Regions from separate parts of the Glutamicibacter sp. PAEs-4 genome, predicted to be linked through region 2. Evidence: riboswitches for the same ligand, from Rfam matches in the RefSeq annotation. Region 2 holds a riboswitch; the other holds the start of a gene.
The links. A riboswitch is a leader RNA that binds a small molecule or an ion and turns the genes downstream of it on or off. The one in region 2 is predicted to bind S-adenosylmethionine.

Region 1 (4,723 bases), 860 kb from region 2:
TCGCCCTGCACGGTGCCCAGCTCCCCGGCTTCGGAGATCAGTTGGCGCAGCTGGGCAAAGTCCGCACCATCAATCGGTATCACCGTCAGGTCATCGAGGATGAGGTATTCATCTTGCTTGGTCAGGGCTTCGAGCAGCAGCGCGAACGGCACTTTGATCTCGCCCAGGAGCACTTCCACGGACAGGTCGAACCAGTCCCCCGTGCTTTCACCCGCTTCGACGCTGACCGTCGCCGGGGCATCGCTGATCCGGTACTTCGGCAGCCGATTCTGCTCCTCGATGATGACATCGGGATGCTCTTCCAACAGCGGCAGTGCGTGGACCAGGAAGTCGATGGACTCAGAGGTGCTGAATTTCTTCGGAGGGAAAATTCCTGATGAGGTCAGTTGCCCCAGCGAACCCAGCTCGCCGAGCTTGTCCTGCACCGAAGCGGCAATTTCCTTTTCCACGGCATGCTGGCGAGGTCCCTTGGTGGAGTACTCCCAGGAATAGCGCACGGTCAGCGGGGTTTGGATGCTTTCCAAGGACAGCTTGAGGCTGGGGCGCGCGGGAACCGGGATGCGGTAGCTGCCATCTTCGCTCTTCAGCGGCGCCATCACGCGCAATCGGTCCAGATGCTGGGTCTCGAAAAGCTCGATGGCTCCATCCGGAACGATGTGCGCACCGGAGTCGATGAATGCCGCCAGTTCCTTCGTGACCGGTTCAGCGAACTGCGCCAAGCCGAGTTCCTTGGCTTTCGGCAAAGGGCTGGAGGCGTAGGCCAGCAGGGTCGGCGGCGTGCCGATCGGCAGGAGGTGGTGGCGCTCTGCACCCGGCCCGCGCAGCTTGCCTTCCATGCGCAGGCCCTGCTCAGTGCGTCGCACATCCACGTGGGCCATGGCCGGTTGCTCGCTGAACTCCACCGGGAGTTTGGCAGCGGATCCCCCGTTGACGATCTGCACTCCGGCTTCGCGCAGGGCCTCGAAGGCGTCCATCAAGTCCTGGCCCGGCAGATCCATCAGCGAGATCCAGTCCTTGGGATCCCACGAATGCCGGTAGGTATTCTGTTCTACGTGTTCGCGCAGCCGGTCCAATTCAATGACCGCTCGGCGCTGCTTCTTGGAGAAGCGCGCATCGAAGGCGACATTGCGCCAGCTGACTCCGGTCTGGACCCAGGGGCTCTTGGTGCCCCGGCGGGCCGGCCGCGCCTGCAAGGTCAGCGCGTCCTCGCCGCCGTAGCGGGGTTCGCTGACCACTTTCAGGATCAACCCCAGCGGCTCCTCGGCGATCGGCGGCTCATCAGAAATTACCGGAAGCAGGCGGTCAAGGGTCCGCTCCCACTGCGGCTTGCTATTGCGTTTCCATGCGAAAGGGTCCACCCCGGAGTCGGAGACGAAGAAGCCCTGGTCCTCTTCGGTAGTGACTTCAATGAGCAAGGCGGCGACATCCTCGCAGGATTGAACGCCCGGATGCTTGCTGCAGAAGCTGGTGAAACTGATATTGCCGCGGTTGATTTGCAGCTCGGCCATCACCGATTCGCGCAGCACCATTGCGGAAATGCGGGAATATCCCGGCTTCATGTCCCGGTGGACGATCTCCACTTTTCCCGAATCGCACAGGAACTGGCCCAGATTGTATTCGGATTCGGTCACCAAGGTCTGGGCCGCAGAAAGTGTCAGCTGGAATTCCATACTCGCCGTTCATTGTTCGTGCAGTGGGCGCCCGAGAGCTCGATCCCATCTTAGCGAGCAGCCAGACAAGTTGCCCGATGACGAAAAGTTACCCCTGCCCTTTACGCGCTGGCACCGCAACCGATAGAAAAGAACCACAGAATCACGAGTTCCGCTCTTTGAGCCCTGGCTGAGTGGATGGCAACCCTCCTGCGTCATTGTGCGGGGTGCCCCAGGTGAAGATTCGACGCATCTTGAACGCCAAGGTGCGTAAGCGATGGCGCCCCTTGCGCCAGAAAGGGGATTAACTCCTCATGTCTAATGCAGCATCTACCCTGACCGTATCCGAAGACCGCGCACAGCGCCTGCAGGAAGCAGGCAAGGGCTGGGGCGAACGCATCTCGGCGGCCCCGCAAAGCGCCAAATTGACCTTTACCGTCGAGGGCGAGGGTTTCGATTCGGTAGCCAGCAACGTTGTCTCCGGGAAGCACACTTTCCAGGTCGACGAACCAGCTGCCCTGGGTGGCAATGATGTCGCGGCAAGCCCGGTGGAATATGCGCTCGGCGCGCTGATCTCCTGCCAGGTTGTGGTCTACCGCTTGTACGCGCAAAACCTCGGCATCCAGGTGGACGAGGTGAAGATCCAGGCCAACGGCCACCTCGATGTCCGTGGCCTCTTCGGCATTGACAAGTCCATCCGCCCGGGCTTCTCGTCGGTGGAACTGGACATCCAGATCACCGGCCCCGAATCGGCCGAACGCTATGAAGAACTGCGCCAGGCAGTGGATGCCCACTGCCCGGTACTGGATCTGTTCGCCAACCCGGTACCGGTGACCACTGCGGTGAGCATCGCCAGCTAGCAGATGCGGCAATGGCGCCCCGGGGCCGGATCGGAAAAATTCCGAACCGTTATCCGGGGCGCCATGCGCATGCTGAACTCTTGCTTATCCCTACCGCGTCTGCGAGTAGAACCAGTTAATGTGCTCTTCGAGCAGCTGGGCTGCCCGTTCGCGCTGATTCGTCGCAAAGGCGTGGTGGATGGCCTTGTGCTGGCGGCGCAGCACGCGCACCACCGGCTGCCAGGCCTCGTCGCTGGGCACTGAGTCGGAGACGTAGTCGCTGATCGAGTTGCGCAGCGATTCCATCATCGATTCCACCACGGCGTTGCCGGCCATGGAGGCCAGGAGCACATGGAACTCGGCATCGATGCGGTGGAAGGACTCGCGGGAAAGCTGCGGGTCGTCCATGCGCATGATCAGCACCGCGGTGCGGTCGATCACCTGCTGGGCGTAGACCGGGTCGCGGGGATTCATTTGCGCGGCCCAGGTTTCCAGCAGAATGCGCGACTCGACGATCTCGCGGACGTTGATGCCCTTGGCCGCCAAGTGCAGCCGCAAGGCCTGCGAAATGCCGGCCGAAGGGTTGGAGATGATCACCGCTCCGGAGTTGGGCCCGGAGCCGGTAGACGTCTTAATAATGCCCATCACATCAAGGATGCGGATGGCATCGCGGACCGAAGCCCGCGAAATCCCATGCCGCTCCGCGAGCGCACGCTCGCCGGGAAGCTGGTCGCCTACGGATAGCTTCTCTGTGCGCAGATCTTCTTCAATTGCCTGGAGAACGATCTGGTACGCACGCGGAGCTGGGTTCATTGACATCGGATCTATTTTAGCCGGTCAAGACTATGGCAGCATCCAGGACAGCACCGGGGTGGACTGCAGGTAAACCAAGCAGCACAGCACCAGCAGCATGCCTACGGACCAACCGGCGACCTTCTTCAGGATCACCGATTCCTGGCCTTCCATCTTCACCGAGGTGGCGGCGATGGCCAGGTTCTGCGGGGAGATCAGCTTGCCGACCACGCCGCCGGAGGTGTTGGCGGCAACCAGCAGGCTCGGATCGATGCCGGCATTGACGCCAGCGGTCTGCTGCAGCTTAGCGAACAGCGCGTTGGCCGAGGTGTCCGAGCCGGTCACTGCGGTGCCGATCCAGCCCAGGATTGGCGAGAGGAAGGCGAAGAACGCGCCGGTTCCCGCCAGCCAGGTGCCGATGGTGATGGTCTGGCCGGACAGGTTCATCACGTAGGCCAGGCCGAGGACCGACAGGATGGTCAGTGCCGCGAAGCGCATGTTGTAGATGGTCTTGCCGATTTCGGCAGCACCCTCGGCGAAGGTCATCTTGTATTCGCCATTGCCGTCATTCAACGAGTAGACCAGGGCCACGATCAGGCCGGTGATCAGCAGCAGGGTGCCCGGGGAAGACAGCCACTGGAAGTTGTAGACGGTGGAGGTGACCGCTTCGCCTTCGGCGTTCAGGATCTTGCCATCCAGGCCCGGCCAGCCGAACTTGATGTCGGTGCTTGCCAGCCATGCAGGAATGTCGACGCCCAGCTTCCACAGCTTGGCCACGCCGAAGATGACGATGACCAGCAGGTATGGGAACAGAGCCATCCAGGTGTTGCCTGCGTGCAGCTTGGTGTTGCCTTCGTGCGGAAGCGCAGCGGCTTCAGCGGTCAGTACGCGCTGGCGTGCTTCGTCGGCGCCCTTCGGGGTCCAGAAGCGAAGCAGGATCACTGCCGCGGCCAGGCCGATCAGCGAGGCGACGATATCGGTCAGCTCGTAGGAGAAGTAGGTGGAGCACAGCCACTGCGCGACACCGAAGGAAATGCCGATGGTCAGCGTTGCCGGCAGGGTCTGGCGCATGCCGCGCCAGCCATCGAGGATCAGCACCAGGATCGACGGGACGAACAGTGCCAACAGCGGGGACTGGTGGCCGACGATGGCGCCGATGTCGGCAGCCGGGATGCCGGTCAGCGCGCCTGCGGTGGTAATCGGAATGGCCACGGCGCCGAAGGCTACCGGGGCGGTGTTGGCGATCAGCACGGCGCAGGCAGCGCGCAGCGGGGACAGGCCCAATGCCAGCAGCATGGTGGCGGTAATCGCCACAGGTGCGCCGAAGCCTGCCAACGCCTCAAGCAGGCCGCCGAAGCAGAAAGCAATCAGCACGGCCTGGATGCGCACATCGCCGCCGCCGATGACGTCGAAGACCCTGCGCAGGTCCTCGAAGCGGCCGGA
Region 2 (4,723 bases):
CGCCGGCCTGGTAAATCACCGGGGTGCGCTGGGTGCTCGGCTCGGTGATGGCGATGCCCGGCACCTTGAAGTACTTGCCCTCGTGCTCGATCGGGTGCACCTTGGCCGGGTCGGTGTAGATGCCGGTGGCCTTGTCGGCCTGCACGGCGTCGTCTTCCCAGGAGCCCTCGAGCAGCTTGTAGACCACCTCGAGGTACTCGTCGGCGTGGTTGTAGCGCTCGTCGTGCTCCATCTGGTCTTCCTGGCCCATGTTGCGCGCGGCCGAGGGCAGGTAGCCGGTGACCACGTTCCAGCCGACGCGGCCGTTGGTCAGGTGGTCCAGGGTGGCCAGGCGGCGGGCGAACGGGTACGGGTGCTCGTAGGCGGTGCCGGCGGTGACGCCGAAGCCGAGGTTCTCGGTGACCGCCGCCATCGCGGAGACCAGCAGGAACGGGTCGTTCACCGGGGCCTGGGCGCCGGTGCGCAGCGGGGACTCGTTGCTGCCGTTGAACACGTCGTAGGTGCCCAGCACATCGGCCAGGAACAACCCATCGAACTTGCCCTCTTCCAGCACCTTGGCCAGGTGGGTCCAGTAGCCCAGGGTCTTGTAGTCGGCGGCCTTGTCCTGCGGGTGGCGCCACAGGCCCGGCGACTGGTGCACCACGCAGTTCATGTCGAATGCGTTGAATAGGATCTCGCGCTTGTTCTCGCTCATGTCTTTGCCCCCATTAGGTCGATGTTCATGGAAAGTATCTGCTTTGCGTCGCGGGCGCTCAGGCCCGCTGGGTCGAATCTTCGCCGGTGACGGACAGCCGCTGCGGCTGGACTCCGTTGATCTCGTAGTCCCCGACGATGCGCGCCTTGTAGATCGCCGGGTTGTGCGTGGCGATGGTGCGCGCATTGCGCCAGTGCCGGTCAAGGTTGCAGCCGCTTCTGGTGGACGAGGCCCCCAGCCCGTCGAAGAGCTTGCTCGTTACGCCGATGGCCAGCGGCTGCACCACGGTTTGCGCACGGTTGGCTGCCAGCTCGCAGACCGCGTAGCGTTCCTCGTCGTTCAGTCCCGGATCGCCCAGGGCCGCCTCGACTTCGAGCACCGCGCCGATCACCACCGAGTCAGCGGCGAAGGACTCCGCGGACACCTCGCCCACCAGCTGCAGGACCTGGGGTTCCTGGTATACCGGCACCCCGGTTCCGGTGGTGAAGATGCGGGTGCGTGCCTGCACCGCGCTGCGCAGGTCGTTCAGCGCGGCGCGGGCGATGCCTGCCTGCACGGACATGAGCACCAGCTGGAAGATCGCCGCTTCGGAGTCATTGCGCTGCTGCGGCATGAAGCAGTCCACCGGGACCTGATGGAATTCGGTGGTGCCGGTTCCGGTCAGGCCCTGGCCGAATCCGTCCCAGTCATCGAGGATCTTGACGCCGCTGCGCTGAGTGGACACCACCGCGATCTGGCGTCCGGCAAGCTCAGGGTGGGCCACCGCAACAGTGGTCCAGTCGGCAAAGATGGTGCCGGTGCAGTAGTACTTCTCGCCGTCGACTACCCAGCGCCCGTCCACGAAGCTGGCCTTCGTATTCAAGGTGCCCAGGGCGTTGCCGCCGCGCTCGGTGTAGGCGTTGCCGACAATCTGCCCGGCGGCGATGCGGGCCACCCACTTCTTGCGCAGCGCCTCGTCTTCCAGTGCCAGCACATTCTCGACAAAAGCGATATGCGCGCGCCACAGCTGGCCTACATGGGAGTCGGCCTCGGAGAGCTCGATGAGCAGGCGGAAGACATCCACCAGCCGCGCACCGTAGCCACCGTCGGCCACGGGAAGGCGCAGCGCGCCGAAGCGCTCGCGGTTCAGCAGGCCTACCTGCTCGAAGGGAAGCACGCGGTTCAGGTCGCGGTCCTTGGCGGTCGCGGCGATCTGGGCGAAGACCGGGCGGAAGATTTCGGCCAGCCGGTCGTACTGCTCATCCGCGCCGGGGCCGGGAGTGATCTTCAGCAGCTGCCGGGTGGGCAGCTGCTCCTCGAACTCGTCCAGTTCCAGAGCGCTGGCTTGCGAAGGATCGCTGAGCTGGTTGAAGTCCAGCCCTGGGGCATTCGGTGATTCGCCAATAGGCATAAGGGTTCTCAATTCTTTCCATCGGTCCTGGCAGTAGCACCGTCCCGCTCTTCGGGTGGTTGCTGCGGCGTCGTGGAGCCAGATCTCTCAGCCGCTCTGGATGGGTCGTGATTCATTCGTAACGGTAATAATCCGGCGCTTCCAAGCCGCGAAGTCATATTTCGCCTCAGATTTGGAAGGGCCTATGCTCAAATCCCACAGCCTAATCGCCGTCCCATCGAAGATGAGTTGCACGGATTGGCTTGCAGTCGATCGAACCGGACCTAGGTAAAATAAATAACGAAATTTCTGGGCAATGTGACGCAGTTGTCGAAGATTTTTTCATGTTACGCAAGATTTGCGTCCAAATCGTTCGACTCGCTGTAATAGAAGGGTAACCATCCCGAGCGGCCGAGAGATCTGGCTCTTTGACGCCGCAGCAACCACCTTCGGAGCTCCACCTCCGCAGGCCGGTGCTACCGCCAGGACCGATGGAGATTGATATGGCTCTTACCATTCCAGCGCCCGAGGCAACGTCAACCACCTCAACCGCACTGGACGTCCAATTCAGCAACGTGTCGCGGACCTTCTCCACAAAGAAGGAAAGCCGCACCGTGCTGGCCGACATCAACTTGCACATTCCAGCCGGCCAAGTCCTCGCGATCCTAGGAGCCAGCGGCTGCGGAAAATCCACGCTGCTGCGTTCGGTCTCCGGGTTGGACCACCCCTCCACCGGTGACATCCGCACAGGCACCCACGAGGTCAACGGCATCAACGAGCTATGCGCCGTTGCTTTCCAGGAACCACGGCTGCTGCCGTGGCGATCGGTGCGCGAGAACATTGCGCTGGGTCTGGCCCCAGGAACCGAGAAGGCCTCTGGCGACGCGCTGATTGATGAGCTGATCGAGCTGACCGGGCTGAGCCATGCAGCCAGCCTGCGCCCGCGGGAGATTTCCGGCGGCATGGCCCAGCGTGTTTCGCTGGCTCGCGCGCTGGCCCGCCGCCCGGGCGTATTGCTTCTCGATGAGCCCTTCGGCGCACTCGATGTCCTGACCCGCCTGAAGATGCAGGATTTGCTGCTCTCAATTCACGCATCATTCCCCACCACGGTACTCATGGTGACCCATGACGTGGACGAGGCTTTGACCTTGGCTGACCGCGTTATCGTCTTGGGACGCAGCACCGGGAACGGCGCGGCTGGTGTCATCGAAGACCTAGCGATCTCCGCCGGGAAACCACGCCGACACACGGACGAGAAGTTCGTTGCCGATCGCCTGCACCTGCTGCGCCTGCTCGGCGTCGACCCAACCAACCATTAATCCAGGGAACGCATTGGATCCTCGGCGATCCTTGCTCTTTGCCCTATCGTCCATCCGCTTGCACGCATAATTCTAGGATTCTCCATGCTCTTGAACCGCTTCTCCCGCCGCACCGCACTGTCCGCCGCCGCTTTGCTCATGGGCGCAGTTGCCCTGACCGGCTGCGCTGGCGAAAACGCTACGGCCGACTCCGGTGATCAGACCTTGTCCATCGACTTTGCCACGTACAACCCGCTGAGCCTGGTGCTCAAGGAAAAGGGATGGCTGGATGCGGCCGCCAAGGAACAGGGCGTTGACGTCGAGTGGATCCAGTCCGCAGGTTCCAACAAGGCCAATGAGGCGCTTCGCGCCGGTGCTATTGATGTCGGTTCCACCGCCGGTTCCGCAGCGCTGCTGAACCGTTCCAACGGTGCACCAATCAAGACCGTCGCCCTGTACTCCCAGCCGGAATGGGCAGCCCTGGTAGTGGACAAGGATTCAAAGATCGAGTCCGTTGAAGACCTGGCAGGCAAGACCGTGGCCGCCACCAAGGGCACCGATCCCTACTTCTTCCTGCTCCAGGCTCTGGACACCGCGGGACTGAGCGAAGATGACATCAAGCTGCAGAACCTGCAGCATGCCGATGGCCGCACCGCGCTGGTCAACGGTTCGGTCGATGCCTGGAGCGGCCTGGATCCAATCATGGCCGCCGCCGAAGAAGACGGCGCGCAGCTGGTTTACCGGAACCTGGACTTCAACACCTACGGTGCGCTGAACGCCCGCGAAGATTTCATCGAGCAGAGCCCCGAACTGGCCCAGCTCGTGGTCGACGCCTATGAGAAGGCTCGCGGCTGGGCTGCCGAGAACCCTGGGGAAACCGCTGAGATCCTGGCCGACGTTGCAGGGCTCGAACCAGAAGTTGCCAAGACCGTGATCGAGGAACGCTCCAATCTGGACGTTCCGGCGGTTCCCGACGCCAAATTCACCGGAGTGCTGAGCAACATTGGCCCCACCCTGGTGGCCAGCGGCGATGTTTCCAAGCAGGAATCCGTAGATGAAGCACTGGCAACCCTCGTTGACGACCAGTTTGCCCTCAAGGCAGATGCTACGAAGATCTCCGGAGAGTAAACAGCGATGAGCACCGCAAACGTAGCTGATACCCGGGAAAATCCGACACCTGCCAAGCACAAGGCAGGCATCGCCGCAACGATCCTGCGAGCACCCAAATGGCTGCTTGCGCTGATCCTGCCGCTGGCCACCCTGGCTGTCTGGCAATTCGTCACGGTGAGCGGCACCGTTGCCCCGTGGACGCTGCCGACTCCAGGCTCGGTCGTTGCCGCCGCCTTTGAGCTCCTCGAAGAT

Region 1: another riboswitch for S-adenosylmethionine. It lies ahead of ACR9WD_RS13730 (OsmC family protein); the one in region 2 lies ahead of ACR9WD_RS01320 (ABC transporter ATP-binding protein).

Annotation. Positions count from the first base shown of each region.
Region 1 covers NZ_CP195017.1:2,909,601-2,914,323, forward strand. Annotated here, with positions in the region: gene ACR9WD_RS13725 (DEAD/DEAH box helicase) at 1-1,670, opposite strand, end outside; SAM riboswitch class IV at 1,811-1,932, shown strand; gene ACR9WD_RS13730 (OsmC family protein) at 1,964-2,509, shown strand; gene ACR9WD_RS13735 (FadR/GntR family transcriptional regulator) at 2,600-3,301, opposite strand; gene ACR9WD_RS13740 (L-lactate permease) at 3,332-4,723, opposite strand, start outside.
Region 2 covers NZ_CP195017.1:264,058-268,780, reverse strand. Annotated here, with positions in the region: gene ACR9WD_RS01330 (LLM class flavin-dependent oxidoreductase) at 1-694, opposite strand, end outside; gene ACR9WD_RS01325 (acyl-CoA dehydrogenase family protein) at 753-2,084, opposite strand; SAM riboswitch class I at 2,100-2,191, opposite strand; SAM riboswitch class I at 2,459-2,561, shown strand; gene ACR9WD_RS01320 (ABC transporter ATP-binding protein) at 2,567-3,382, shown strand; gene ACR9WD_RS01315 (aliphatic sulfonate ABC transporter substrate-binding protein) at 3,467-4,489, shown strand; gene ACR9WD_RS01310 (ABC transporter permease) at 4,496-4,723, shown strand, end outside.